DNA from 3 places in the Allobosea sp. NPDC055353 genome. Region 1 is predicted to be linked to each of the others. Evidence: riboswitches for the same ligand, from Rfam matches in the RefSeq annotation. Region 1 holds a riboswitch; each other region holds the start of a gene.
The links. Region 1 has a riboswitch for cobalamin ahead of ACWIEX_RS07000 (ABC transporter substrate-binding protein). Riboswitches for the same ligand answer to the same signal wherever they lie in the genome.
Positions count from the first base shown of each region.

Region 2: linked by a shared signal. The riboswitch ahead of ACWIEX_RS01485 (CbtB domain-containing protein) and the one ahead of ACWIEX_RS07000 (ABC transporter substrate-binding protein) in region 1 are both predicted to bind cobalamin.
Region 3: linked by a shared signal. The riboswitch ahead of ACWIEX_RS00660 (TonB-dependent receptor plug domain-containing protein) and the one ahead of ACWIEX_RS07000 (ABC transporter substrate-binding protein) in region 1 are both predicted to bind cobalamin.

Region 1 covers NZ_JBSHMC010000001.1:1,500,082-1,509,762, forward strand. The annotation lists gene ACWIEX_RS06975 (ABC transporter substrate-binding protein) at 1-85, shown strand, start outside; gene ACWIEX_RS06980 (ABC transporter permease) at 295-1,239, shown strand; gene ACWIEX_RS06985 (ABC transporter permease) at 1,239-2,087, shown strand; gene ACWIEX_RS06990 (M81 family metallopeptidase) at 2,105-3,592, shown strand; gene ACWIEX_RS06995 (mandelate racemase/muconate lactonizing enzyme family protein) at 3,604-4,782, shown strand; cobalamin riboswitch at 4,818-5,029, shown strand; gene ACWIEX_RS07000 (ABC transporter substrate-binding protein) at 5,242-6,279, shown strand; gene ACWIEX_RS07005 (FecCD family ABC transporter permease) at 6,276-7,319, shown strand; gene ACWIEX_RS07010 (ABC transporter ATP-binding protein) at 7,316-8,110, shown strand; gene ltaE (low-specificity L-threonine aldolase) at 8,121-9,152, opposite strand; gene ACWIEX_RS07020 (L-serine ammonia-lyase) at 9,232-9,681, opposite strand, start outside.
Region 2 covers NZ_JBSHMC010000001.1:323,690-333,370, reverse strand. The annotation lists gene cbiB (adenosylcobinamide-phosphate synthase CbiB) at 1-340, shown strand, start outside; gene ACWIEX_RS01510 (acyl-CoA dehydrogenase family protein) at 345-2,000, opposite strand; gene ACWIEX_RS01505 (TetR/AcrR family transcriptional regulator) at 1,997-2,617, opposite strand; gene ACWIEX_RS01500 (MgtC/SapB family protein) at 2,791-3,255, opposite strand; gene cobO (cob(I)yrinic acid a,c-diamide adenosyltransferase) at 3,352-3,963, opposite strand; gene cobU (bifunctional adenosylcobinamide kinase/adenosylcobinamide-phosphate guanylyltransferase) at 3,963-4,475, opposite strand; cobalamin riboswitch at 4,629-4,813, shown strand; gene ACWIEX_RS01485 (CbtB domain-containing protein) at 4,851-5,027, shown strand; gene ACWIEX_RS01480 (CbtA family protein) at 5,040-5,780, shown strand; gene ACWIEX_RS01475 (DUF1636 family protein) at 5,791-6,180, shown strand; gene cobW (cobalamin biosynthesis protein CobW) at 6,185-7,240, shown strand; gene cobN (cobaltochelatase subunit CobN) at 7,250-9,681, shown strand, end outside.
Region 3 covers NZ_JBSHMC010000001.1:144,115-153,795, forward strand. The annotation lists gene ACWIEX_RS00625 (bifunctional 2-methylcitrate dehydratase/aconitate hydratase) at 1-680, shown strand, start outside; gene prpB (methylisocitrate lyase) at 687-1,619, shown strand; gene ACWIEX_RS00635 (Bug family tripartite tricarboxylate transporter substrate binding protein) at 1,723-2,673, shown strand; gene ACWIEX_RS00640 (tripartite tricarboxylate transporter TctB family protein) at 2,755-3,240, shown strand; gene ACWIEX_RS00645 (tripartite tricarboxylate transporter permease) at 3,244-4,773, shown strand; gene ACWIEX_RS00650 (GntR family transcriptional regulator) at 4,770-5,486, opposite strand; gene ACWIEX_RS00655 (5-formyltetrahydrofolate cyclo-ligase) at 5,750-6,484, shown strand; cobalamin riboswitch at 6,480-6,678, shown strand; gene ACWIEX_RS00660 (TonB-dependent receptor plug domain-containing protein) at 6,801-8,747, shown strand; gene ACWIEX_RS00665 (ABC transporter substrate-binding protein) at 8,744-9,604, shown strand; gene ACWIEX_RS00670 (FecCD family ABC transporter permease) at 9,601-9,681, shown strand, end outside.

The DNA.
Region 1 (9,681 bases):
CATCTTCCAGGCCTCCACGGCCAAGCTCAAGAACTTCAAGCCCTATCGCATCCCGCGCATGTGGGGCGTCTGGCTGGAGCCTTGAGTGCAACGGTCGATGCCTGCCTTCATAGGCCTCGACCGACGCCATCATAGTCGTGTCATCCCGGACAAGCCGCGCAGCGGCGCCGATCCGGGATCCATGCCTGAACCTTTTTCGGAAGCGCTCCGGAATGGATCCCGGGTCTCCCTCCGGTCGCCCGGGATGACCAATGTCTTTCACGATCGCAGGCTGACGCTCGGAAGGAGGGCGGCATGGGAAACTTCCTGATCCGCCGGCTCGCGGGCGCCTTTCTCGTGCTCGTCCTGGTCTCGCTGATGTCCTTCGCGTTGATCTGGCTGGTGCCGGGCGATCCGGCAGCGGCCTTCCTCGACGCCTCGGCGACGCCCGATCAGGTCGCCAAGCTGCGCAGCGCGCTCGGGCTCGACCTCTCGCTGCCGCAGCAGATGTTCGGCTGGTACGGGCGCATCCTCAGCGGCGATCTCGGCCAGTCGATCCTGCTCAACCGCTCGGTGACGGCTGCCCTGATCGAGCGGCTGCCGGTCACGCTTTCGCTGGCGGCGCTGGCGCTGGCCTTCGCCGTGTTCTTCGGCGTCGCCGCCGGCATCATCGCGGCCGTAAATCACAACCGCTGGCCCGATCAGGCGGTGATGACCACGGCCTTGCTCGGGCTTTCGGTGCCGGATTTCTGGCTCGGTCTCGTCATGGTTCTCGTCTTCGCGGTCTCGCTTGGCTGGCTGCCCAGCGGCGGCTTCACGCCCTTCCTGCAATCGCCCACCGAATGGCTGCGCGGCATGGTCCTGCCCGCGCTGACGCTGGGGTTGGTGCAGGTCGGCTTCATCGCCCGCATGGCGCGTGCCTCGATGCTGGACACGCTGAGCCAGGACTATGTCCGTACCGCCGATGCCAAGGGGCTGGCCAAGCTCCATGTCGTCCTGCGTCACGCATTGCCCAACGCGATGATCCCGATCCTCACCGTGATCGGCATCGTCTCCGGCGCTTTGCTGGGCGGCGCGGTCATCGTCGAGCAGGTCTTCTCCATTCCGGGGATCGGCCGCCTGATCGTCGGTGCCATCGCCTCGCGCGATTTCCCGGTGCTGCAGGGCGGCCTGCTCTTCCTCGCTGTGGTCTATCTCGCGATCAATCTCGTCGTCGACATCCTCTACGCCGTGGTCGATCCGCGGGTGAGGCTGGCCTGATGCAGGGCACGCCCCTCGTCGGCCGCGCCCTCTGGGGGCGCCTGCTGCGCAACCGCTCCTTCGTGATCGGGGCGGTGCTGGTCCTGCTCATGATCGCGGTCGCGCTCTTCGCCGATTGGCTCACCCCCTTCGACCCGCTCAAAAGCAATGTCCGGGCACGGCTCGCTGCGCCCAGCGAGATGCACTGGTTCGGGACCGACCATTTCGGCCGCGACATCCTCTCCCGCGTGATGATCGGCGCCCGCATCTCGCTCGCCATCGGCGCCTGCACCGTGGTGCTGGCAGGCATCGCCGGCACGCTGAGCGGCGCCATCGCCGGCTATTTCTACCATCTCGACCAGCCGATCATGCGGATCATGGACGCGCTGATGGCGTTTCCGTCGATCGTGCTCGCCATGGTCGTCTCTGCGGTGCTCGGCGCGTCCCTCACCAATGTCGTGATCGCGCTCGCCATCGCCACGACGCCGCATACCGCCCGGATCGTGCGCGCCTCGGTCCTGATCGAGAAGGAGCAGGAATATATCGCCGCGGCCCGCTCCATCGGCGTGGGCGAATGGACGATCCTGTTCAAGCATGTGCTGCGCAACGTCGCCGGCCCGCTGATCGTGCGCCTGACCTATGTCTTCGCCATCGCGATCCTCGCCGAAGCGGCTTTGTCCTTCGTTGGCGCCGGCCCACCGCCGCCCGCCGCCTCCTTCGGCTCGATCATCGCCCAGGGGCGCGATTTCATGCGCGAGGCCCCGTGGATCACGGTGTTCCCGGGCCTCGCGATCATCACCTGCGTGCTTGGCCTCAACCTGCTCGGCGATGGCCTGCGCGACGTGCTCGACCCTCGCCTGAAATTCTGACCCGCCGGAGCCGCCCGATGAAGCGCATCCTGATCGCCGACTGCAAGCAGGAGATTTCCTCCTTCAATCCGTTGTCGTCGCATTACGAGAACTTCCTGATCCACCATGGTGACGGCCTCTACGTCCAGCGCGGCCAGAACCAGGAGCTCGGGGGCGCGCTCGCTGTCTTCGAGGCGAGGCCCGATATCGAGATCGTGCCGACGATCTGCGCGCGCTCCGGCAGTGCAGGGCCGCTCTCGGCGGCAGGCTGGAAGAAGCTCTCCGAGGAAATCCTCACCGCGATCTTCGCCAAGCTCGACCGCATCGACGGCATCTATGTCTCGCTGCACGGCGCGATGGGTGCCGATGGCGAGCTCGACCCGGAAGGCTACCTGCTGGAGAAGCTGCGCCAGCGCGTCGGGCCGGACATGCCGATCGTCATCTCGCTCGACCTGCACGGCATCCTGACCGATCGCATGCTGCGCAATGTCGACGGCTTCGCGATCTACTGGACCTATCCCCATGTCGATTTCGCAGATACCGGTCGCCGCGCCGCCGAACTCCTGCTGAAACTGATGGCCGGCGGGATCAAGCCGGTCGCCGCGCGCGTCGTCATCCCCGCACTGGTCCGCGGCGACGAGCTCATCACCAAGACCGGCTGCTATGGCGAACTCCTCGCCGAATGCCGCCGGCTGGAAGAGGAGGGGCGGGCGCTCGCGGCCGGCATCATGATCGGCAACCCTTTCACCGACGTGCCTGAGCTCTGTTCGCAGGTGCTGATCCTCACCGATGGCGACAAGGCGACCGCCGAGCGCGAGGCGATCCGGCTCGCCGAGGAGTTCTGGCCGCTGCGCTTCCGCATGCAGGGCAAGCTTGTCCCGCTCGATCGCGCCATCGCCCAGACCCGCAGCATCGACGGTCCCGTGATCTTCACCGATGCCGCCGATGCCACTTCCTCCGGCGCCTCCGGCGACAGCAACCTGATCCTCGCCGCCTTGCGCAAGGCCGGCTACGGCAAGCGTGTCTTGGCGCAGATCGTCGACGCGCCAGCCGCTGCCGCCGCGCACAAGGTCGGCGTCGGTGCGACGATCGAGGTTGCACTGGGCGGCTCGATCGATCCCGCCCGCTTCCCGCCGATGAAAGTGACCGTCAAGGTCAAGCTGCTCTCGGATGGCGAGGCTGCGCTCGAGACGATGAAGGCGCCGCTCAGCGCCGGGCCGACCGCGGTGCTGAACTGGGACAACGTCACCGTGGTCGTGATGAGCCGCTCGGTTAGCCTGTTCGACCGGGCGATGTACTATGCCAACGGCATCGACCCGACCGATTTCGACCTGATCGTGGTGAAGTCGCCCCACACCGAATTCCACATGTTCGACCAGTGGTGCGCGCGGAACTTCAACATCGACGCGCCCGGCGCGACCTCCGCCAATCTGAAGAGCCTGGGCCACACCATCTGCGCCCGGCCGATCTACCCGCTCGATGAGGGCGTTGCCTTCACGCCCCGCGCCACGATCTACGAACTGTGAGGATGAAGCCCGTGCCCAGGATCGAGGCCGTCGATTTCTTCTATCTCGCCATGCCCGTGGTCACCGACGAGGCCGATGGCAGCCAGGATGCACTGCTGGTCAGGGTCGCCGCCGGCGGCCATGTCGGCTGGGGCGAATGCGAGGCGGCGCCGCTGCCCTCCATCGCCGCCTTCATCTGTCCGATGTCGCATGGCGTCTGCCGCCCGGTCGCGGATTCCGTGCTGGGCCAGAATCTGGAGAGCCCGCAGGACATCGCCCGCATCGCCGCCGCCGTCGCCTATAACTCGATGGACCTGCTGCAGGCGCCGCATACCTTCTCAGGCGTCGAGATGGCCTTGTGGGACATCCTCGGCAAGATGCGCGCCGAGCCGGTCTGGCGCCTGCTCGGCTATGCCAAGAGCCATCCCAAGACGCCCTATGCCTCGGTCCTGTTCGGCGACACAGCGCAGGAAACCCTCGAACGCGCCCGCGATACCCGCAGCCGCAGCTTCCGCGCCGCCAAGTTCGGCTGGGGTCCGATCGGTCGGGGCAGCGTCGAGGCCGATGCCGAGCATTTCGTCGCCGCCCGCGAAGGCTTGGGACAGGACGGCATCCTGCTCGTCGATACCGGTCAGATCTTTATCGAGGATGTCGAGCGCGCCGCCGCCCGTCTGCCGGCGATGGAGAAGGCGAACGTGCTCTGGTTCGAGGAGCCGTTCCACGCCAGCGCGCTCGAAGCCTATGGCGGTCTTGCCAAACGTAGCCCCAAGGTCCGGCTGGCCGGCGGGGAGGGTGCCCATAACGAGTCGATGGCACGCCAGCTCATCGACTATGGCGGCATCGGCTATGTCCAGATCGATTGCGGGCGGATCGGCGGCATCGGCCCGTCCAAGGCGGTAGCGGATTACGCGGTCGCCAGGGGCGTGACCTTCGTCAATCACACCTTCACCTCGCATCTCGCGCTCTCCGCCTCGCTCCAGCCCTATGCCGGTCTCGCGGATCACGAGATCTGCGAATACCCGGCCATGCCGAAGCCGCTCGCCACGGCGATCTCCGCCAATCATCTGGAGCGCGACGCGAACGGGCAGGTCGCGGCGCCGGATGCGCCCGGCCTCGGCATCGAGGTCGCGACGACGGCGCTGCGTGGCTACCTGCAGGACGTCGAGATCTCCGTCGGCGGCAAGCGGCTCTACAGCACGCCGAGCCTCTGACGCGATGTCGGCTTGACGCGGCGCCACGCCCTTATAGGGTGTGCGCCGATCGAGGTTCTCCGGGTTGCTCCCGGAGCTAAGAGGGAATTCGGTGAGATGCTAGCCGCATCAAAGCCGAGGCTGCCCCCGCAACTGTAAGCGGCGAGCTCTCCGTCCATCGTCCACTGGCGCCTGATGCGCCGGGAAGGCCGGGCGGAACAGGCATCGACCCGCGAGCCAGGAGACCTGCCCCGGTCGTCGAAGACGTCTTTCGGACGGGGTGTTCCGGAGCCTGTGAGTCGATGGGGGCCCTGCGCCGCCTTTCCGTCCCACATGCCAAAGCTGCCCCGGCCGTCATCTCGGGGAGCGATGAAATCCATGTTCACGAAGACCGCTGCACAGGCCGCCCAAGGCGGCTTGACGGCTGCCTGCCGTGCACTCTATGGGAAATGCAACATTGTTACATTTCGGATAGCCTCAATGCCGGTTGCGCGCCCGTTCAATTCCCTGCTTCGCCTCTCGGCCGCCGCGCTGTTCGGGGCTCTCGCTGCCGGCACGGCCACTGCGGCGCCCACGAAATACCCGCTGACCCTCGAGAATTGCCGCGAGACGATTACCTTCAACGCCGCGCCCAAGCGCGTCGTCGCGATCGGCCAGACCCAGACGGAAATCCTTTATGCGCTCGGCCTCGGCGACCGCGTCGTCGGCACGGCGGTCTGGTTCTCGCCGGTGGCCAAGCCATATGAGGCCGTCAATGCCAAGGTGAAGCGCCTCGCCGATAACGATCCGAGCTTCGAGGCGGTGCTGGCGCAGGAGCCCGATCTCGTCACCGCGATGTTCGAATGGCATGTCGGGCCCAACGGCATCGTCGGCAAGCGCGACCAGTTCGCCAAGGTGAAGGTACCGAGCTATGTCTCGCCGACCGATTGCGTCGGCAAGGACAATTCCGGTGCCGGCGACGGCGTTCGTACGCAGATGTTCACGATGGAGCTGGTCTATCGCAACATCCGCGAGTTCGGCGCGATCTTCGACGTCGCCGACCGTGCCGAGACGCTCGTCGCCGAGCTGAAGGCACGCGAGGACAAGGCCGTTGAGCAGGTCGCGAAGCTCAAGGCGCAGGATGTTCCCGTCGTCGTCTGGTTCTCCAGCAAGGACATCAAGGGCGACGGCTTCATGGCCGGCAAGAACGGCGTGCCCGCCTATATCCTGTCCAAGCTCGGCGCCCGCAACATCATCACGACCAACGAGGAATGGCCGCTGGTCGGCTGGGAGAGCATCGCCGCCGCCAATCCGGCCGTGATCGTCACCGTGAAGATGGACCGCCGCCGCTTCCCGGCCGACGATATCGAGAAGAAGCTGGAATTCCTGAAGACCGACCCGGTCGTCAGCAAGCTCGACGCCGTCAAGAACAACCGCGTCGTCATCATGGATGTCGGGGCGACCCGCGCCGGGCTCGACACCATCGACGGCATCGAGACGCTCGCCAAGGCGATCGCCGGCTTCGGGCTTTCGCGTTGAGCCACGCCGCCCATGGGCCGAACTGGCCGGCGCGAATCGGCATCGCGTTGGCTTCGCTGCTGGCGCTGACCTTTTCGGTCGCGCTGGCGGTGACGATCGGCGAGATGCGCATCCCGCTGGACACGGCCCTGAAGGCGCTCGGCAACGGTCTGTTCGATCTCGACTTTTCGGTCAGCGCGATCCAGCAGGGCGTGATCTTCGATTATCGCCTGAGCCGCGCGCTGATGGCGGGTCTGTGCGGGGGCGCGCTGGCCCTGTCGGGCGCGATCCTGCAGGCGTTGCTGCGCAATCCGCTGGCCGAGCCCTATATCCTCGGCATTTCGGCGGGCGCCTCGACCGGCGCCGTCGCGGTGCTGATCCTTGGCATCAGCATCGGCGGCACGGTGCTGTCGGTTTCGACCGGCGCCTTCATCGGCTCCTGCGCCGCTCTCGTCGTCGTCGCCATGCTGGCGGCGGGGGCGGGCGGTGCGAGCGACCGCGTGATCCTTGCGGGCGTCGCCACCTCGCAGCTCTTCAATGCGGCGACGGCGACGATCGTCACGACGCTCGCCAGCGCCGAGCAGGCGCGGGGCGTCATGTTCTGGCTGCTCGGCAATTTCGGTGGCGTGCGCTGGCCCGATCTCTGGATGGCGGCGCCTGTCGCTTTCATCGGTTTCGGTATCTGCATGCTGCACGCCAAGGTGCTCGACGCCTTCGCCTTCGGTGTCGATGCCGCGGCGTCCCTCGGCGTCGCCGTCACGCGGGTCAAGGTCGTGCTTTTCGCGACGACGGCGGTGATGACGGCGGTAATGGTCTCGATCGTCGGCACGGTCGGCTTCGTCGGGCTGATCATCCCGCATGCCGCGCGCTTCCTCGTCGGCTCCGGCCATGCCCGCTTGTTGCCGGCCTGCCTCGTCGTGGGTGCGATCTTCATGATCCTCGCTGACATCCTCTCCCGCATCCTGATCCCGCAGCAGATCCTGCCGATCGGCGTGGTCACGGCCCTGTTCGGCGCGCCGGTCTTCGCGCTCATTCTTTATCGCGCCCGGAGGCCGGCATGACGCTCGCGACCCGCGAGGTCCGCTGGGGTGCCGGCGGCCGGATGATCGTCGATGGCGTGACGCTGGAAGCGGCGCCCGGCCGGGTGCTCGGGCTGATCGGCCCCAACGGCTCCGGCAAGTCGAGCCTGCTCCGGTTGCTCTGTCGCCTGCGCAATGTCGCGAGCGGCGTCGTCACACTCGACGGTTACGACATCGCCGGCGTGCCGCGCCGCGAACTCGCCCGCCGGCTGGCCTTCGTCGAGCAGCAGGCGACCACCGAGATCCAGCTTTCCGTCTGCGACGTCGTCCGTCTCGGTCGCACGCCGCATCGCGCCGCGCTCGCCTCCTGGAACGACGCCGACGAGGCCGCCGTCAACGAGGCGCTGGCGCGGGTCGGGCTCACCGAGCGGCATGACCAGTTCTGGCACACGCTCTCAGGGGGAGAGCGCCAGCGCGTCCACATTGCGCGGGCGCTCGCGCAGGAGCCGAGCGAGCTGATCCTGGACGAGCCGACCAACCATCTCGACATCCAGCACCAGCTCTCGATCCTGAGCCTGGTCCGCCGCCTCGGCATCACCTGCATCATGGCGCTGCACGATCTCAACCTCGCCGCGATGTTCTGCGACGAGATCGCTTTGCTGCATGACGGGCGTTTGCAGGCGGCCGGCGCGCCGGAAGACGTCCTGACCGCCGAGGCGATCAAGGACATCTTCGGCGTCGCGGTCTCGATTCGGCCGGGAGCTTCCGGGCGGCGCCACATCGAATACCTGGTCGAGGCCGAGCCGCGGAAGACTGCGCCCGGAAGCGGTTGAGGCCGGGCCTCTACTCCGCAGCCGCTTGCCGCTTGTCAAAGAAGCTCTCGCAGGCTTCGGCGACGCGCGCGACGGAGGCGTCGTTCACATCGAGATGGGTCACCCAGCGCAATGTGCCGTAACGCCCGCTGACGGCGATGCCACGCTCGCGCAGGAAGGCGGCTAAGGCGGCGGTATCGAGCGCCTTGGGCGACATGAACACCATATTCGTGCGGGCCGGCCCGGCGCCGAGTTCCGGGAAGCGCGCCAGCACCCCCGCCAGAGCCGCGGCGCGCCGATGATCCTCGCTGAGCCGCGTGACATTGTGCTCCAGCGCGTAGATCGCGGCGGCAGCGATCACGCCGGTCTGGCGCATGCCGCCGCCCAGCATCTTGCGGATGCGGCGGGCCTTCTCGATGAAATCCTTCGGGCCGACGAGGATGGAGCCGACCGGCGCGCCGAGGCCCTTGGAGAGGCACAGCGACACGGTGTCGAACTGCCCGGCGATCCAGGCGGCATCGCGATTGCTCGCGGCAGCCGCGTTCATCAGGCGGGCGCCGTCGAGATGGGTGGCGAGACCGCGCGAGCGGGCGAGCCCGGTCGCGGCTTCCAGATAAGCATCGGGCAGGACGAGGCCGTTGAAGGTGTTCTCCAGCGCCAGCAGGCGCGTCATCGCGAAATGGAAATCGTTCGGCTTGATCGCATTGGCGATGGCGTCGAGCGCAATCGTGCCGTCGGCCTCGTTCGGAAGAGGCTGCGGCTGGATCGAGCCGAGCACGGCCGCGCCGCCACCTTCCAATCGATAGGTATGGGCCATCTGGCCGACGAGATATTCCTCGCCGCGGCCGCAATGGGCCATCAGCCCGGCGAGGTTCGCCTGCGTGCCGGTGGGGAAGAACAGGGCCGATTCCTTGCCGAGCCGCTCGGCGGTGATGGCTTCCAGGCGCTTGGTCGTCGGGCAATCGTCATAGACGGCGTCGCCGACCTCGGCTGCGGCCATGGCGGCTCGCATCCCTTCGCCAGGGCGTGTCACCGTATCCGAGCGGAAGTCATCCACGATCATCGATCCGATCCTTGCAGGCTGTGCGTCCAACCTATCGGGCGCCCGCCCGATCCATCATGCAAAAATGGCAGGGGAGGGCTCAGCATTCCGGCAGGTTGACGGCGAGCCCGCCGAGGCTGGTTTCCTTGAAGCGCTCGTTCATGGCCTCGCCGGTCTGCCGCATCGCCTCGATGCAGTTGTCCAACGGCATGAAATGCGAGCCGTCGCCGCGCAGCGCCAGCGACGCGGCCGCGACCGCCTTGATCGCGCCGATGCCGTTGCGCTCGATGCACGGCACCTGGACGAGGCCCGCCGCGGGGTCGCAGGTCATGCCGAGATGGTGCTCCAGCGCGATCTCGGCGGCGTTCTCGATCTGGGCGGGTGTGCCGCCGAGCACGGCGCAGAGCCCGGCCGCGGCCATCGCGGCGGCCGAACCGACCTCGCCCTGGCAGCCGGCCTCGGCCCCGGAGATCGAGGCGTTGTGCTTGATCAATCCGCCGATCGCTGCCGCCGTCAGCAGGAAATCGGAAACCTTTTCCGGCTCAGCCCC
Region 2 (9,681 bases), 1.2 Mb from region 1:
CCTGCCGGCATCGCGGTTGACCGCGCTGCTGCTGGTGGTCTCGGCGGCGCTCGACCGGCAGGCGGATGCCGGCGGCGCCTGGCGGGCCGTGCGGCGCGATGCCGGCAAGCACGGCTCGCCCAACGCCGGCTGGCCCGAGGCCGCGATGGCCGGGGCGCTCGGCCTGCGCCTCGCCGGGCCGCGCGTCTATGGCGAGACCCGCGTCGACGACCATTGGATGGGCGATGGCCGGGCCGAGGCCAACGCGACCGATATCAGGCGGGCGCTCGCGCTCTACAAGCGCTCCTGCGGCCTGCTCTGGGCGCTAGCGGGGCTGTTCGCGGCCGTGACGCTGCTCTAGAGCCTCAGTTCGGCACCGGCACGGCCCGTCGTGCGATCGCCTGCAAATCCGTCCCCTGCGGCAGCGAGCCGAAATGGCCCGACCAGCCGCCGGCTAATCGCGAAGCGACGTAGGCATCCGCAACCGCATGCGGCGCGTGGCGGATGAGCAGCGAGGCCGACAGGCCCAGCGCCATGCGTTCGACAAAGCGCCGCGCCAGATGCTCGTGCTTGAGCACATCGACGAGATCGATTTCCAACTCGGCGAGGAAGGCGTCGTAACGGGGATCGTTGCCGCGCGCGGCATGCAACTCGTCGAGCAGGGCCGGCACGCAATCGGGATAGCGGCGGATCGAACGGAGCACGTCGAGGCAGACGACATTGCCCGTGCCCTCCCAGATGCCGTTGAGCGGCGCCTCGCGGTAGAGCCGCGCCATCAGGTGATCCTCGATGAAGCCGTTGCCGCCATGACACTCGAGCGCCTCGACCGCGACCGGGGTGGCACGCTTGCAGTTCCAGTATTTGGCGATCGGCGCGCCGATGCGGCCGATCAGCTTCTCGGCCTCGCTCTCGCCCTCGCTGTCGAGCGCATGGACGAAGCGGAAGGCGAGCCAGGCGGCGGCTTCGGCCTCCAAAGCGAGGTCGGCGATCACATTCGCCATGATCGGCTGGTCGATCAGCGCCTTCTGGAAGGCGCGGCGATGGGCGGTATGATGCGCGGCTTGCGCCACCGCATGGCGCATCAATCCGGCCGAGCCGACGGCGAAATCGAGCCGCGTGTAGTGGTTCATCTCAAGCCCGGCGCGGATGCCGTGGCCGGGCTCCCCGATCAGGTGGGCGATCACGCCGCGGAATTCGACCTCGGACGACGCGTTCGACTTGTTGCCGCACTTGTCCTTGAGCCTCTGGATCTGCAGCCGGTTGCGCGAACCATCCGGCAACCAGCCCGGCACGACGAAGCAGGAGACGCCCTCCTCCGTGCGCGCCAGCGTCAGGAACACGTCGGAATGCGGGACGGAGAAGAACCACTTATGGCCGGTGAGCGCATAGGTGCCGTCGGCATTGCGCGTCGCCGCCGTCTGGGTCTGGCGCAGATCCGAGCCGCCCTGCTTCTCGGTCATCGCCATGCCGACCGTGCCGCCGCGCTTCTGCGCAGCCGGCAAGGGGCGGCCGTCGTAATCAGTGGAGGTGATCAGCCGGCCAAACTCGGCCCAGCGCGCAGGATCGCGCTGCAGGACCGGGATCGCGGAATAGGTCATGCCGAGCGGGCAGCAGATGCCGTTCTCGCCCTGGTTCCAGAGATAGGACACAGCCGCGCGCGCCACTTGCGCACCGGGCTGCGGCTTGGTCCAGCACAGCGAATGGAACTCGTCGCGCATGGCTAGCCCCATCAGTTCGTGCCAGGCGGGGTGGAATTCGATCTGATCGACGCGCCGGCCCCAGCGGTCATGCGTGCGCAGTTCCGGCAGGGTGCGATTGGCCTGCCGCGCGAGGTCCTGCACCGCTTGCGACCCGACATGGCCGCCGACCACGCTCGCCTGCTCGCGGAACCAGCCGGCGCCGAAAGTGTCGAGAATACTGCCGAGCGCAGGGTCCGCGGCGAAAGCGTCGTAATCCGCCAGTGCCGGCGCCTGGTTCAGCACTTCGTGAGTGTCGTAGCCGTAAGCGTCGAGCGTGGTCATGCGGCCTGTCCTTCTCGGGAAATCAGCGCGGCGAGGGAGAGATCGGCAAGGGCGGCGGCGATCTCGCGGCCGCGCTCGGAAGTGATCGGGCGGTCCGGCGAGAGCGGGCCGATCAGAGCCTCCATGAAGCCGCCGACGATCATGGCAGCGGCGGCATCGGGATCGACGGGCCGAAAGGCGCCCTGCCCTTCACCTTCGACGACAAGCGCGCGAAAAATGCCGGCGATCTCACGACGATAATCCAGCCGCGTCGCATCGACGGCCGGATCGGCAGGCTCGGCAATCATCGACCAGGCAAGGCGGCGATTGGCGAAGGCGCGGCGGGCGAAGGCCTCCACCGCAGCAGCCAGTCGCTCGGCCACGGGGGCGTCGCTCGCGGCGATATCACGCAGCACGGCAAGCTCGCGCGAGGATACGGCGGCGACGATCTCGGCCATCAGCTCGGCCTTGGAGGCGAAATAGGAATAGACGCTGCCGGTCGAGACACCGCTGGCCGAGGCCACCGCGGCGATCGAGGTTTCCTGGAAGCCGACCTCCGAGACGATGCCGCGCGCGGCGGCGAGGATGGCCTCGCGCTTGCCAGCCTTGCGCGGTTGTTTCGGTGCGATGCCGGCCATGGGTGGTCTCAAAATTGAATTTGAATTCGGATTCAATTTGACGAGATGGCTGGCCGCCGTCAAGGGCTGGAACGGGAATGACCGGGTTGGAACACGGCAGGCCGGGGGCGAGATCGCCTACGGACCGCTCAGGCGCCCCCCCTGCACCCCTCGCCCCGCGGCCCCTCGACCACTCAGGAAGGTGGCGCGTTGCCAGAATCCGCCGCCCGACCGCGACCGGCCCAGCGTTCGACGGAATGATCGATGGCGAGCAGGACGAGCGCGAGCAGCGTGGCCGACGCCACGATGGCATGATCGCCGAGCCCGGCGGCGCAACCGAGCGCAGCGGTAACCCATATCGCTGCGGCCGTTGTCAGGCCCGTCGGCGTCGAATGGCCCCGGCGCAGTACGATGACGCCGGCGCCGAGGAAACCGATTCCGGTAAGCAGCCCTTGGACGACGCGGCTGGCGGCGTCGGCCTCATGTGGCTCGCTGAAGATCGTGGCAGCGGCGGCTGTACCCAGCCCGACCAGCCCGAAGGTACGAATCCCGGCCGCGCGCTGCTTGTTGGTCCGCTCCCAGCCGACGACGATGCCGGCGGCCATCCCGGCCAGCAGCCTGAGCAGCAGGTCCAGCTCTCCCCACAGAAAAGTTGCCATTACTCACCCCCCGAAAATGACGATCGAGGGCATGAACGCGCGAGGGCCGCTCGCGTTCGTTCTGCGGCAAACGAACGGAACCCGGCAAGGGGCCTGTTAGAACTCGATCCCCTGCTGTGCCTTCACGCCGGCAGCGAAATGGTGCTTCACCAGCGTCATCTCGGTGACGAGGTCGGCCGCCTCGATCAGCTCCGGCTTGGCGTTGCGGCCGGTGACGACGATGTGAAGGTCCGGCCGGCGCGCGGCCAGCGTCGCCACGACCTCGGCGAGCGGCAGATAGTCGTAGCGCAAGGCGATGTTGAGCTCGTCCAGCACCAGCAGACGAATGTCCGGATCGTCCATCAGCTCCCGCGCCTTGGCGAAGGCGCGCTCGGCGGCGGCGATGTCTCGCACCTTGTCCTGCGTCTCCCAGGTGAAGCCCTCGCCCATGCTGTGCCAGCTCACCTGATCGCCGAAGGCTTCGAGCGCCTTGCGCTCGCCGGTCGACCAGGCGCCCTTGATGAACTGCACCACGCCGATGCGCCAGCCATGGCCGAGCGCCCGCAGGATCAGCCCGAAAGCCGCCGTCGACTTGCCCTTGCCGGGGCCAGTATTGACGATGAGTAGGCCTTTTTCGACCGTCTTGGAGGCGACTTCGGCGTCCTGAACCGCCTTGCGCTTCTCCATCTTCGCCTTGTGGCGGGCGGCGTCTTCCTGATCCGTCGTCATCATTTCACTCGCATCGGCAATCCGGCGACCATGAAGACCACGCTCGCCGCCCGCGCCGCAAGCGCCTGATGCAGCCGCCCGGCCTCGTCGCGGAAACGGCGAGCCAGCGCATTCTCCGGCACGATGCCGAGCCCGACTTCGTTGCCGACCAGCACGAGCGGGGCGGATACGCGCTTGCAAGCGGCGATCAGGGCCTCGCGGGCGGCGACAGTGTCGCGCTCCGCAAGGATGAGATTGGTCAGCCAGAGCGTCAGGCAATCGACCAGGACCGGACGGCCTGCGGGCTGCGCGGCAATCGCCTCCGCCAGTTCGAGCGGGGCATCGACCGTCTGCCAGCCGGCCAGCCGGCGGGCGCGATGCTCGGCGATGCGCGCACGCATCTCGTCGTCATAGGCCTGCGCGGTTGCGATATAGGTCCAGGGCGCCGGCAGGGCCTCGATCAGCGCTTCGGCATGGCGGCTCTTGCCGGAGCGGGCGCCGCCGAGGACGAGGGTGAGCTGGGGCAACTCCATTCAAAAAATCCTCTGCCGTCATGCTCGGGCTTGACCCGAGCATCTCCATCCGAAGGAGGCCCCGGAGCCTCTCCCTGCAAGAGATTCTCGGGTCAAGCCCGAGAATGACGCCCTTGCGACGCGCACTGCATTGCACAGCAACACGCCGAAGGCTAATGATCGTCGCCGACGGTGCCTCCGCGAGGAGGTGAAAAGGGAACGCGGTGCGAGACCGCGGCTGCCCCCGCAACTGTAAGCGGATGTCCTTCGCCATCGGCCACTGGAGCGCAAGCTCCGGGAAGGCGGCAAGGGGCGCGAAGTCCGCGAGCCAGGAGACCTGCCGTCGACCCGCAGAGATCCAACCGGCTGCCGGCGGGGCGGCCACGGAGAACGCTTATGAACACCGCTTCGGTTTCCACCCCCACACTCAGCGTTTCGGAACGCGTCAAGGCGGTCGCCGCCGCGCTCGTGATCGGCGTCGCGCTGATCTACACGACCGGCTTCGCGGCCTCGTCCAACGTGCACAACGCCGCGCACGACACCCGCCACGGCCTCGCCTTTCCCTGCCACTGAGGGAAAGTCATCATGGTCACGCGTGTTCTCACGGTCAGCATCCTGGCCGGGCTTCTGGCTGGCTTGATCGTCGCCGCCCTGCAGCATGTCACCACCACCCCGCTCATCCTCAAGGCCGAGACCTATGAGGCGGCACTCGCGCTGAAGGCGCCGGCGCTGGCCGCTTTCGACGGCGAGGCGAAGATCATCCTCGCGCATGGACCGGCCGGCGACGCGCCCGGCCACGACCATGCCGAATGGAAGCCGCAGGATGGCCTCCAGCGCACACTCTTCACCAGCGCGGTGACGATCGCGACCGCGATCGGCTTCGCGGGATTGCTGCTCGCCGGCATGATCGCGGCCGGCGACAGGATCGACCAGCGCAGCGCGCTCGTCTGGGGTGCCTGCGGTTTCCTCGCGCTCGGGCTTGCGCCTGCGATGGGGCTCGCGCCGGAACTGCCTGGGGCAGCCTCGGCCGCGCTGGAGCAGCGCCAGCTCTGGTGGCTCTGGACCGCCGTTGCAACCGCCATCGGGCTGTTCCTGTTCCTGCGCTTCGAACAGCCCTGGCTCAAGCTTGTGGCGATCGTCCTGATCCTGCTGCCGCATGTTGTCGGCGCCCCGCATCCGGCCGCGCCGGAGAGCAAGGTGCCGGCCGAGGTCGCCGCGCATTTCGCGTCGCTCTCGCTCGGCATCCAGGCCGCGCTCTGGCTCGTCACCGCCTTCATGGTCGGCGTGCTTTGGCCCCGGGCGAGCCGCCGGGCCGTCGAAGCCTGAAAGCAAGCCAATGTCCGAGGGCGACCTCACCATCCATGTCTGCACGGCCTGCCGCCGTGCCCGCGCCGATCTCCCGGAAGGCTATGACCAGCCGGGACTGGCGCTGGCCGAGCGCCTCGCCGAACAGCTTAAAGCCAAGGGCAGCACGATCCCCGTGCTGCCCGTCGAGTGCCTCTGCGTCTGCAAGCGGCCCTGCACCATCGCGCTCAGCGCCGATGGCAAATGGACCTATCTGATCGGCGATCTCGACACCGACACCCATCTCGACGAGATCGTCGGCGCCGCGGAGGCCTATGCCGCCAGCGCCAACGGCATCGTTCCCTGGAAAGAGCGGCCGCAGTCCTTCCGCAAGGGCGTGGTCGCACGCGTGCCGCCTTTGCCGGCGCGCCAGCAAGGATGACATCATGAACGCTCCGCAGACTACCAATCTGGGCAAGACGCCCTGCACCATCATCACCGGCTTCCTCGGCGCCGGTAAGACGACCCTCGTGCGCCATCTCCTCGAGAATGCGCAGGGCAAGAAGCTCGCCGTGCTCGTCAACGAATTCGGCGATCTCGGCTTCGATGGCGAATTCCTGAAGGGCTGCGGCATCGCCGGCTGCAGCGACGAGGACGTGGTCGAACTGCCGAATGGCTGCATCTGCTGCACCGTCGCCGATGATTTCGTGCCGGCGCTGGAGAAGCTGCTGAACCGGCCCAACCCGCCCGAGCACATCCTGATCGAGACCTCCGGGCTCGCCCTGCCGAAGCCGCTCGTCACCGCCTTCAACTGGCCGGTGATCCGCTCGCGCGTCACCGTCGACGGCGTCATCGCCGTGGTCGACGGCCCGGCTGTGGCCGAGGGCCAGTTTGCCGATGATCCGGAAGCGCTCGCCGCGCAGAAGGCGGCCGATGCGTCGGTCGATCACGACAATCCGCTGGAAGAGGTGTTCGAGGACCAGATCCTCTGCGCCGACCTGATCCTGCTCAACAAGAGCGACCTCGTCGACGAGGCCGGCCGCGCACGGGTCAAGGCCGAGATCGCCGAGCATCTGCCGAAGGCGATCAAGATCGTCGAGACGGCCCATGGCAAGGTCGAGCCGGCGCTGATCGTCGGCCTCGGCGCTGCCGCCGAAAGCGACCTCGCCGCCCGCCCCTCGCATCATGGCGAGGGCGAGCACGATCACGACCATGACGATTTCGACTCGGTCGCCCTGCCGTTGCCGGCCGGCCTCACGCCGGAAGAGCTGACGGCGCGCGTTGCCAAGGCGGCCGAAGCCGAGGGCGTGCTGCGGCTGAAGGGCTTCACCGCCGTGCCGGGCAAGCCAATGCGCCTCGTCGTGCAGGGCGTCGGCCGCCGCGTCGGGCATCATTTCGACCGGCCTTTCGGCGCGAGCGAGCCGCGCGACGGGCGCTTGACCGTGATCGGTCTCAAGGGCTTCGATCTCAAGGCCGTGGAAGCGGCTCTCGCGGGGGCGTAAACTGGCGCGATGCATCTTCTCCCGACCAGCGAGATCAGGCTCGACGACGGCGAGGACGCCGTCGATCTCGCCCTGCCGCCGGGAGATGTGCTTGTCCTGTCCTTCACCGACAGCGACCTCTCGGCGCTGGCAGTGGCAGCAGGTGACAGCAAGCTGTCGGTGCGGCTCGCGCCGCTCCGACGACTGAAACACCCGCTCTCGGTCGATTTCCTGATCGAGAAGACGGTGGCGCAGTGCCGCTTCGTGCTGGTGCGCTGCCTCGGCGGGCTCGACTACTGGCGCTACGGCATCGAGCAGCTCGGCGCGGTCTGCCGTGAGCGCGGCATCCCGCTCGCGATCCTGCCCGGCGACGAACGGGATGATCCGCGGCTGTGCGAGCATGCGACGGTGCCGGCGGAATTCACGGCGGAGCTGCTGGCCTATTTCCAGGCTGGCGGCGGCGCCGAGAACATGCGGCGGATGCTGAAGCGGATTTCCGACTATCTGACGGAGGTTCTGCCCTCATCCGACCCGGCTTCGCCGGGCCACCTTCCCCCCCGAGGGGAGAAGGGAGCAAAGCGACCCGCCTCGCCCTTCTCCCCTCGGGGGAGAAGGTGCCGGCAGGCGGATGAGGGCCGGCACGACGCTGCTGACCTCGTCCCCGTCCCGCTGCCATCATTCTTCGCGCTTGGCCGCAACGGCGCGCCCCTATCCTGGCGCGAAGCGCTCGCCGCCCAGCCCGCAAACCGACCACTCGTCCCGATCCTGCTTTACCGCTCCGGCGTCGCGGCTGGCGACACGGCCATGGGCGAAGCCATTGGCACCGCTCTGACCGCGCGCGGCCTCGCGCCCCTGCCACTCGCGCTGACCAGCCTGAAGGACCCCGCCGTCACGGCCGAACTCGCGGCCCTCATCGCGACGCGCAAACCGGCGCTGGTGATCACCACCACCGCCTTCTCCGCCCGCGAAGGTGCGGATTTCGTCCTCGACGGCGCCGATTGCCCGATCCTGCAAGCCGTGCCGGTCGGCAGCCCCCGCGAGGCCTGGGAGGCATCGCCGCGCGGGCTTTCCGCAGCCGATCTCGCCATGCAGGTTGCACTGCCGGAATTCGACGGGCGCATCGGCGCCGTCCCGGTGGCTTTCAAGGCGGAAGAGACCGATCCGGCGACCGGCCTGTCCATTCGCCGGCTCGTGCCCGATCCGGCGGGGATCGCTGCACTCGCGGGTCTGGCGCAAGGCTGGACGTCGCTGGCGCGGAAGCCTGCGGCCGAGCGCAGACTGGCGCTGGTGATGTCGGATTATCCCGCACGCGGCGGACGGGCCGGTTTCGCCGTCGGACTTGATACGCCGGCGAGCGTAGCGGCGATCCGGGACCTGCTGACGAGCGCGGGATACGAGGTTGGCTCCGCAACCTCCGCCGTTATCCCGGGCTTGACCCGGGATAACGGTGAGGAAATGACAGAGGGGGGCTTGCTGATGGCCTCGCTCACCGCCGGACCGACCGAACTAAGCATCCCGCTTGCAACGTATCGCGACTGGCTCGCCACAATCCCCGCCGCCGCTCGCGAAACCCTCCTTGCCAGCCATGGCGAGCCCGCCTCCGATCCCGCTTGCCGCGACGACGCCTTCCATTTCCGCGCCGTGCGCTATGGCCACCTCACCGTCGCGCTGCAGCCGCCGCGCGACGCGACACCCGACCGCAAGGCGCGCTATCACGATCCCGACGCGCCTCCCGGCCACGGCTACCTCGCCTTCTATCTCGCGCTGCGCCAGACGGAGGCCATCGACGCGCTGATCCATCTCGGCACGCATGGCACGATGGAATGGCTGCCGGGCAAGGCCGTGGCGCTCTCGGCCGGCTGCTGGCCGCGCCTCGCCGTCGGCGGGCTGCCGGTGATCTACCCCTATGTCGTCGACGATCCCGGCGAAGCAGCCCCCGCGAAGCGGCGGCTCTCCGCCATCACGCTCGGCCATCTGCCACCGCCGCTCGCCGAGACGGAAGCGGCCGGCGAAACCGCATTGCTGCGCGATCTCGTCGAGGAATTCTCGCAGGCGCAGGTGCTCGACCCGCGCCGCGCCGACATCGTCGCTACCGAAATCCGGGCTCGGGCTGAGTCGAGCGGGCTCTCTGCCTCCTGTGGCGTGACGGCCGACACCGAGATGAACGAGGCGCTGACGCGTCTCGATGCCCATCTCTGCGACATCACCGAACTGCCCTTCCGCGACGGCCTGCACATCTTCGGGCGCTCGGAGATCGATCCGGCTTCAGCCCGCAACGAGCGCGAGAATCTTCTCACCGCCCTCGACGGCCGCTTCGTCGCACCCGGCCCGGCCGGCTCGCCGCATCGCGGCCGGCCCGACGTGCTGCCGACCGGGCGCAATCTCTCGACGCTCGATCCGCGCGCGATCCCGACGCGCGCCGCCGCGCGGCTGGGCCAACTGGCAGCACAGGCGGTCGTCTC
Region 3 (9,681 bases), 1.4 Mb from region 1:
ACGACGCCTCGTTCCGCGGCCAGAGCTTCAAGTTCCAGCGCCCCTACGGCTCCTATGTGATGGAGCATGTGCTGTTCAAGATTTCCTACCCGGCCGAGTTCCACTCGCAGACCGCGGTCGAGGCCGCGATGACGCTGCACGATCAGCTCAAGGCGATGGGCCGCAGCAGCGACGACATCGCCTCGATCAAGATCCGCACGCACGAGGCCTGCATCCGCATCATCGACAAGCGCGGCCCGCTGCATAATCCGGCCGATCGCGACCACACCATCCAGTACATGGTCGCCGTGCCCTTCATCTTCGGCCGCCTCACCGCCGCCGATTACGAGGATGATATCGCCGCCGATCCCCGCATCGATGCGCTGCGCGATAAGATCGAGTGCGTCGAGGACCCGGGCTTCACCAAGGACTATCACGACCCCGATAAGCGCTCGATCGCCAACGGCATGACGGTGACGCTGAAGGACGGCACGGTATTGCCCGAGCTCGTGGTCGAATACCCGATCGGCCACAAGCGCCGCCGCGCTGACGGCATCCCGCTGCTCGAAGCCAAGTTCCGCACCAATCTCGCCCGTCGTTTCGTCGAGAAGCGTCAGCGCCAGATCCTCGACGTCTCCCTGGATCAGGCGAAGCTCGAGGCGATCTCGGTCAACGATTACGTCGATCTCTACTGCAGCTGAGTGCCCATGCCCTATCTCGTCGCCTCCGATCTTCCCTCCGAGCCGGCCGGCCAGCGCTTCCGGGCGCTGGTCGAGCGCGGCGGCATCGCCCGCCTGCCCGGCGCCCATAACGGCATGGCCGCGATTCAGGCCAGGATGGCCGGCTTCGAGGGCTTGTATCTGTCGGGCGCGGCGATGACCGCCTCGATGGGCATCCCCGATCTTGGCATGATCACCGTCGACGAGGTCGCCTTCTTCATCCGCCAGATCGCGCGGGCCTCCGGCCTGCCGCTGCTGGTCGATGGCGATACCGGCTATGGCGAGGCGCTCAACGTGATGCACATGGTGCGTGTCTTCGAGGATGCGGGCGCCGGCGCGGTCCATATCGAGGATCAGCTCCTGCCCAAGAAATGCGGCCATCTCAACGACAAGAAGCTCGCCGACGCCCATGATATGGCGGCAAAGGTCGCTGCCGCCGTGAAGGCGCGCCGCCATCTCTACGTGATCGCCCGCACCGATGCCGCCGCGAGCGAGGGCATCGACGGCGCGGTCGCCCGTGCGAAGCTCTATCTTGAGGCCGGTGCGGACGCGATCTTCCCGGAGGCCCTGACCACGGCCGAGATGTTCCGCGAATTCGCGCGCCGTGTGCCCGGTGTGCCGTTGCTCGCCAACATGACCGAGTTCGGCCGCACGCCGTTCTTCACCGCCTCCGAATTCGAGGCGATGGGCTATCGCATGGTGATCTGGCCGGTTTCCTCGCTGCGTGTCGCCAACAAGGCGCAGGAAAAGCTCTACGCCGCACTTGCCCGCGACGGCAGCACCCATGCCATGGTCGAGCAGATGCAGACGCGGGTCGAGCTCTACAAGACGATCGGCCTCGCCGATTACGAAGCTTTGGACGCCTCGATCGTCGCGACCATCGCGCCGGAAGGCATGCCGCAGCGCGAGCGCAGCGCATGAGGACACCAGGTGCCGGAATGATCCGGCATCCGAACCGCGGATGACGCGGCAAGAGAACGACCAGCCGAAACAGGCGGCGTAACGACAACGGGAGGAAATGGAAATGCTGAAGCGTTTGACGATGGCCGGCGTTCTGGCTTTGGGGCTCGGCGCCGGCACGGCCCTGGCTGAACCGGCGAAGGTGATGATTCCCGCCAATCCCGGCGGTGGCTGGGACGGAGCCGGGCGCCACACCATGGCGGCCTTCGCCCAGTCCAAGGTCTTCACGGACGGCGCGTCCTTCACCAACAAGGGCGGTGCTGCCGGCACGATCGGCCTCGCCGAATTCGTCCGCACCGCGAAGGGCGATGACAACGCCCTGCTGGTCACAGGCGTCATCATGGTCGGCGGCGTCATCACCAACCAGACGCCGGTCTCGCTCAAGGACACGACGCCGCTCTTGCGCCTGACCAACGAGTACAACGCCATCGCCGTGCCCGCGAACTCGCCGATCAAGACGCCGGCGGACTTCATTGCCGCGCTCAAGGCCGATCCCGGCGCGCTCTCCGTCGGCGGCGGCTCGGCCGGCGGCGCCGACCATGTCATGCTGGCGCTGCTCGCCAAACATGCCGGTGCGCCGGTCTCGAAGATCAACTTCGTCGCCTTCTCCGGCGGCGAGATCCTGGCTGCGCTCGGCGGCGGCAAGATCAAGGCGGCGATCTCCGGCGCTTCGGAATTCCGCGCCTTCGCCGAATCCGGCCGCATCCGCATCATTGCGACCTCCGGCCCGACGCGGGTCGAGGGCCTCAACGCCCCGACGCTGAAGGAAGCCGGCATCCCGGTCGAGGTCGGCAACTGGCGCGGTTTCGTCGGTGCGCCCGGCATGAGCGACGCCGCCAAGAAGACCTGGCTCGACCGCTTCGCCAAGCTCCATGCCACCAAGGAGTGGAAGGAGACGCTGAAGACGCAAGGCTGGGAGGACGCCTATCTGCCGGGCGATGCCTTCGACGCCTTCCTCAAGAGCGAGGACGCCAACTGGACGAGCGCGCTCAAGGAAGTCGGCATCCTGAAATAGCCTTCGACGAAGCCAGGCGGCGTGCGTAAGCGCGCCGCCCGCGGTCCATCGCGAAAGGGCAGGGCAAGGCAGATGTCGTCGATGAAGAACGATTCGGCTGCGGCCGGCGGCGGGCGGCCCTGGTGGCTCGGGCTCGCCATTGTGGTCATGGGCGCGCTTTGGCTCAATGGCGCGCGCGGCATTGCCTCGACCACCAATTATGTCGGCCTTGGGCCGGCTGCGATCGTGCTCGCCGTCGGACTCGTCCTTGTCCTGCTCGGCTTCCTGCTGATCATGCAGGCGCTGAAGGGGCAGTTGGCGCCGCCCAGTGAGGACGAGGAGGAGGCGCCGTTTTCCCGTCCCGCCTTCCTGATGGCGTTGGCCGGCGTCGGCGTGCCGCTGTTGACGATCCGCTGGCTCGGGTTTCCGTTCAGCGCGATGCTGGCCTTCACGCTGGTGACCCACGCTTTCGGCTCGCGCCGCACCCTGCTCGATCTTGCGATCGGCGCAACGATCGCCAGTCTCGCCTGGCTCGGCTTCTCCCGCCTCGGCATCAGCCTTGGCCCCTTCTTTCCGCTGCTGGGCTAAAGCATGGACATCCTGAACCAGTTGCTCGGCGGGTTCGCGGTTGCCTTGCAGCCGATGAACCTGTTCTGGGCCTTCGTCGGCTGCGGGCTCGGCACGGCGGTCGGCGTCCTGCCCGGCATCGGGCCGGCGCTGACCATCGCGCTGCTCCTGCCGGTCACCGCGCAGGTCAACCCGGCCTCCGCCTTCATCATGTTCGCCGGCATCCTCTACGGCGCGCTCTATGGCGGCTCGACCACCTCGATCCTGCTGAACACGCCGGGCGAGAGCGGCTCGGTGATGACGGCGCTCGAAGGCAACCGCATGGCAAGGCGCGGCCGTGGCGCGGCGGCACTGGCGACGGCGGCGATCGGCTCCTTCGTCGCGGGTACGATCGGCACGCTGGCACTGACCTTCCTCGCGCCGGCCATCGCCGAGCTCGCCTTCGTCTTCGGCCCCGAGGATTACTTCGCCCTGATGATACTGTCCTTCACCTCGGTCGCCGTGGTGATGGGGCGTTCGATGGTGCGGGGTTTCGCCGCGTTGTTCTTCGGGCTCGCGCTCGGGACGATCGGCATCGACACCCAGACCGGCCAGACCCGCATGGTCTTCGGCACGCTCGAACTGCTCGACGGCATCCCCTTCACCGTCGTGCTGGTCTCTCTCTTCGCGATCGGCGAGACGCTTTATGTCGCGAGCCGCAGCGGGGCTGCGCCGGCCGCGATCAATCCGCTCTCCGGCGGAAGCTGGATGACGAAGCAGGACTGGAAGCGCTCCTGGAAGCCCTGGCTGCGCGGCAGCGTCATCGGCTTTCCGATCGGCGCGCTGCCGGCTGGCGGCACGGAAATCCCGACCTTCCTGTCCTATGCGCTGGAGCGCCGCCTGACCAAGCATCCGGAGGAGTTCGGACAGGGAGCGATCGAAGGCGTCGCCGGCCCCGAAGCCGCCAACAACGCGGCGGCGGCCGGCATCCTCGTGCCGCTCCTGACGCTCGGCCTGCCCTCGACCGCGACGGCCGCCGTCCTGCTCGCTGCCTTCCAGAATTACGGGCTCCAGCCCGGGCCTCTGCTGTTCGCCACCAACCCCGATCTGCTCTGGGGCCTGATCGCCTCGCTTTATATCGGCAACGTCATCCTGCTGATCCTCAACCTGCCGCTGGTCGGCATCTGGGTCCGTTTGCTGCTGATCCCCCGGCAATACATCTATGGCGGCATCGTCGTCTTCGCGATGGTCGGTGTCTGGGGTCTCTCGACCTCCTGGATGGACCTGGCGTTGATGTGCGGCCTCGGCCTCGTCGGCTATGTCGCGCGCGTCCATGATTTCCCGATCGCACCGGCCCTGATCGGGCTGATCCTCGGCCCGCAGGCGGAAATTCAGCTCCGGCGTGCGCTCGCTGTCAGTCAGAACGACTGGAGCGTGCTGATCGGCACGCCGATCGCGGCGACACTGCTTGCGATCGCGGCGCTGGTGCTGGTCGTGCCGCCCGTGCTCGCGCGCTTGCGCCGGCGCGCCAGTGCCGAAGAAGAGCCGGCGACCTCTGCTGGCCGGGCAGGTTAGCGCTTCGCTCCGGTCCGGCGCTTGCCCGGTTTGGTACCGACATTCGCGGCCAGCGCGGCCTGAAGCGCCATGCGCGCGGCGCGGATATGGCGCCGCATTAGGATCTCCGCCAGTTCGCCGTCGCGATGGCTGATCGCCTCGGTGATCCGCATATGCTCGCCCCAGGCCTCACGACCGCGTCCCGGCACGGTGGAGTGCAGGCGCCGGCACAGTCGCAGCCGCGGATAGAACTGCTCGCAGAGCAGTTCGGCGAGGATCGGGTTGCCGCTGCCCTTCGCGATCCGGCGGTGGAAATCCGCCTCGGGCTCGTCCTGGAGATAGGCGCCCATCGGGTTGCGCTCGATCTCGCCGCGATGACCCCGGACCAGTGCGTCCAGCGCGGCGATCTCGGCTTCGCTCATGCTTTCGGCCGCGAGGCGGGCGGCCATGCCCTCGGTCGCCTCGCGCACGTCGAGCAGGGCGAGGAACTCGGCCGCGCTCGGCTCGGCGACGCGGGCGCCCTGGTTGGCGACATAGGTGACGAGCCCGCGCTCCTGCAGGCGCCGGATCGCTTCGCGCACCGGCGCGCGGCTGACACCGAAACGGCGGGCGATCGCCGGCTCGCTCAGCTTGGCGCCAGGCGCGATCTCCCCGGAGACGATGGCCGAGGAGAGGTCGTCATAGAGTTTGACGGTGACGCCCACGCTCGCGGGGGGCAAAGTCTCGGCCAGCATCGAGCGGGTGCCTATCTGCTTCTGATCCCGGCAGCATAGAGCATTTCCGTGCCCGATGGGTACCGGAGGTGCCGGCGAATTCGGCGTTCCAGAGCGATCTGCATCGAAGATTGCCGTATTCCATCAACCCTGAATTCGGTTGATTGCATGGCCTGCCTGCGCAGAATGCTCATGAGCCGCAGATCCAAGGTCCGGACCTTCGCGCGCAGCCTCGCTCGGGCCGGGGGTGGCTGGCGCGTCGTGGCGAGGGAGGCCGGAAGCTGATGGGCAAGGGCGACGATGATCTGAATGACTATGCTTCGCCGGCTTGCCTGCTGCACGAGATCGATCCGGCCTATTCCGGGCTGACGCCGCCGCGCAGAGCCGGGCAGGCGCAGCCCGAACCGAGCCTGACCGAATGGCGGCGCTCCGAACGGGCGCGGTTGATCGCAGCCCGTCTGGCGATGTCGGCCCGCGCTCGAAACGCGCTCGGGCGTCGGATCGCCGGTCATCTCGACGCGCTGATCGGCGATCCCGCCGGCGTCCTCGTTAGCGGTTACTGGCCGTTCCGTGGCGAACCGGACCTGCGAGACTGGTTCCGAAGCCTGCGCGAGCGCGGTGGCCTCGCTGCACTGCCGGTCGTGGTCGAGCGCGGCAAGCCCCTGCTGTTCCGGCTCTGGCGCAAGGGCGAGCGGCTGGAGCGCGGCGTCTGGAACATCCCCGTGCCGGCTGCAGGTGTGCCGGTCTTCCCCCGGATCGTCATCGCGCCCCTGGTCGGCTTCGATGCGCAGGGCTACCGGCTGGGCTATGGCGGCGGCTTCTTCGACCGCACGCTGGCGGCGCTGCCGCCATCCACGATCGCGATCGGGGTCGGCTACGAGATGGCGGAGATGACGACGATCCGGCCGCACGACTTCGATATCCCGATGCGCCATATCGTGACGGAAAACGGCATCAGGTCCCAAGGCGGAAAGCAGGATCGGGAACCTCCGTTTGACGCCGGCCCGATCTCCCCATAAGCCTGAGCGCGACGGTTCCCTCACGGGATCAAAAGGGAACGCGGTGCGGGTGTCGAACCACCCCATGCCGCGGCTGCCCCCGCAACTGTAAGCGGCGAGCCTTTCGCCATACGCCACTGGGGCCTCGGACCTGGGAAGGCGGCGAAAGGCAACGACCCGCGAGCCAGGAGACCTGCCGTCAGCCGTGGTCACACGCGGACACGTTCGGCCGGGGTGCGCCGATCGCTGATTCGACTGTTCGCCGTCTTTCGTACGGCTGATGGGAGATCGCGTTCGCGGTGACGTGCCACTGACGTCAACGCCCGAGGTCTCCATCGTGAAATTCTTCCTCCCGGCCGCCGGATGCGGCCGCCTGCTGTTGTCCGCTTCCTGCCTTGCCATCGCCGGTGCAACTGCCCCGGCCTTTGCCCAGAACGCCCCCGCCACCGTGGCGCTCGACGAGATCGTCGTCAGCGCCACGGGAACGCCGACGCCCGCCCGCGAGGTCGCGAGCTCCGTCACCGTCATCACCGCCGGGGATATCGAACAGCAGCAGCGCCGGACGCTGCCGCAGGCGCTCGCCGCCGTGCCCGGGCTCAACATCGTCCAGACTGGCGGGCCGGGCGGCCTGACCTCGGTCTTCATGCGCGGCACCAATTCCAATCACGTCAAGGTGCTGATCGACGGCATCGAGGCCAATGACCCCTCGGCGCCGAACCGCTCTTTCGATTTCGGCTCGATGCTGACCGAGGATATCGAGCGCATCGAGGTGCTGCGCGGCCCGCAGAGCGGCCTTTACGGTGCCAACGCGCTGGGCGGGGTCATCTCGGTGACCACGAAGCGCGGCGAAGGGCCGCCGAAGGTGACCGCGCGCGTCGAGGGCGGCTCGCACGGCAGCTTCAACCAGTCCCTCGGCTTCAGCGGGGGCGATGCGCGCTTCAACTATGCCTTCAACGCCAGCCATTTCCGCGCCGACGGAACCGAGGTGACGCCGCCGAACCTCGTACCGCCCGGCCGCCGGATCAATCCGAACATCTTCGACAATTACAGCTATTCGGGACGCCTCGGCTTTGCGCTCACCGACACGCTGACGCTGAACTGGGTCGGCCGCTATCAGGACGGCCAGCTGCGCTATACCGGCGACACCGGCTTCCCGAGCACGCCCTCGCCCTATCGCTCCCTGCAGAACTACGCGCAGGCCTTCACCCGCGGCGAGGTGGTCTGGGACCCGTTTGGCGGGCGCTTCGTCAACACCTTCGGCGTGTCCTATTCGCGGCAGGACAGGGGAACGCGGACGGCCTCCGCGGCGACAGGCCTGCTTGGCCTGCCCAATCAGAGCCTCGGCGAGCGCACCAAGCTCGACTGGCGCGGCAATCTCGAGATCATCAAGGGCCACAACCTGATCACGGGCCTGCAATATGAGCGCGAGCGGCTCGATACCACGAGCCTGATCGCCTCGAACGGCAACAAGGCGGCCTATCTCGAATACCAGGGCAATATCGAGGATCGCTATTTCCTGGCGGCCAACATCCGTCACGACCATGACGACAGCTATGGTGGGCACACGACCTACCGCGTCACCCCGGCCGTCATCATCCCCGGTACGGAAACCAAGCTGAAGGCGAGCTACGGCACCGGCTTCAAGGCGCCGACGCTGAGCGAGCTCTTCATCGACTATCGCCCCGGCTACAACTTCTTCGGCAACCCGAACCTGAAGCCGGAGGAAAGCCGCGGCTGGGATATCGGCCTCGAGCAGCCGCTCTTCGACAAGCGCCTGCAATTCGGCGCGACCTGGTTCCAGAACGATATCGACAACCTGATCGTCACCAATGTCACGCGCGATTCCTACGCCAATATCGGCAAGGCCAGAACGAAGGGCGTCGAGGCCTTCGCCGCACTGGAAATCTCGCCCCAGTTCCGCATCCGCGCCGACTACACCTTCACCCTCGCCAGGGACGAGATCGCCCGGCAGGAACTGTTGCGCCGGCCGCGCCACAAGGCGAGCGCGACCGCGACCTGGACGCCGACCGACAAGCTCAGCCTCTCCGCGACGTTGATCTATGTGGGCTCCTGGGTCGACGGCAATCGCGACTTCTCGGTATCCCGCATGCGCGCGAAGGGGGCGACGCTGGTCAACCTCGCCGCCGAATACAAGGCGACCGACAAGGTGACGGTGTTCGGGCGGGTCGATAACCTCTTCGACAAGCGCTGGGAGAATCCGGTCGGCTTCCTCGTGCCGGGGTTCGGCGCTTTCGGCGGAATCAAGGTGGCCATCGGCGGATGAACCTGCCTCTCGCCCTGCGCCGCCTGCGCGGCGCCTGCCTCCTGCCCATCGCGCTTGCGGGCGCGATGGCATCGGTCTCGCTTGCTGCGGAGCGGCCGGCCCGCATCGTCTCGCTCAATATGTGTACCGACGAGCTCGTCCTGCGCCTGGCCGATCCCGAGCGCATCGCTTCGGTGACATGGCTGTCGCAGGACCCGCGCAACGCCAACATGGCGGACGCCGCCCGCCTGATACCGGCCAATCACGGGCTTGCCGAGGAAGTCTTGGGCTTTCACCCCGATCTCGTCGTCGCCGGCACCTATACGACGCGCGCCACGGTTTCGCTGCTCGGGCGGGTCGGCATCGGCGTCAGGGAATTCGGCGTTCCCCACAATCTCGCGGAAATGAAGGCGCAGATCGCCGAGATGGCCGATGTTCTCGGCGAGCCCGCTCGCGGGCAGGCCTTGCTCGTCGGGATCGAGCAGCGCTTGCAGGCCCTCGCCGCTCGGCGTGTCGAGCGGCCGTTGCGGGCGATCGTGCTCCGTCCCAGCGGCTTCACGGTCGGCCGCGGCTCGCTCGTCGACGAGATTCTGACCCGCGCCGGTCTCGTCAATATCGCGGCCGAACTGGGCGTCGAGAGCTATGGGCAGATCGCGCTCGAAACCGTGGCGCTCGGCGGCGCCGAAATCCTGATCCTGAACGAGACGCCGGATGGCCCGCCGTCCCTGGCGCACGAGATCCTGCACCATCCGGTGATCGACCGGCTTGGCGACCGGCTGAAGCGCGTCGCCCTGCCGTCGCGGCTATGGACCTGCGCCGGCCCGAGCGTCCTCGACGCGATCGAGTTGTTGGTGCGTGCCGTGGAGGAGAAGCCATGACGCCGGACGCTTCGCCCGGCATCAGGCCGGCACCGCTGCTGGGATTGCTTGCCCTCGCCACTCTGGCGATGACTGCG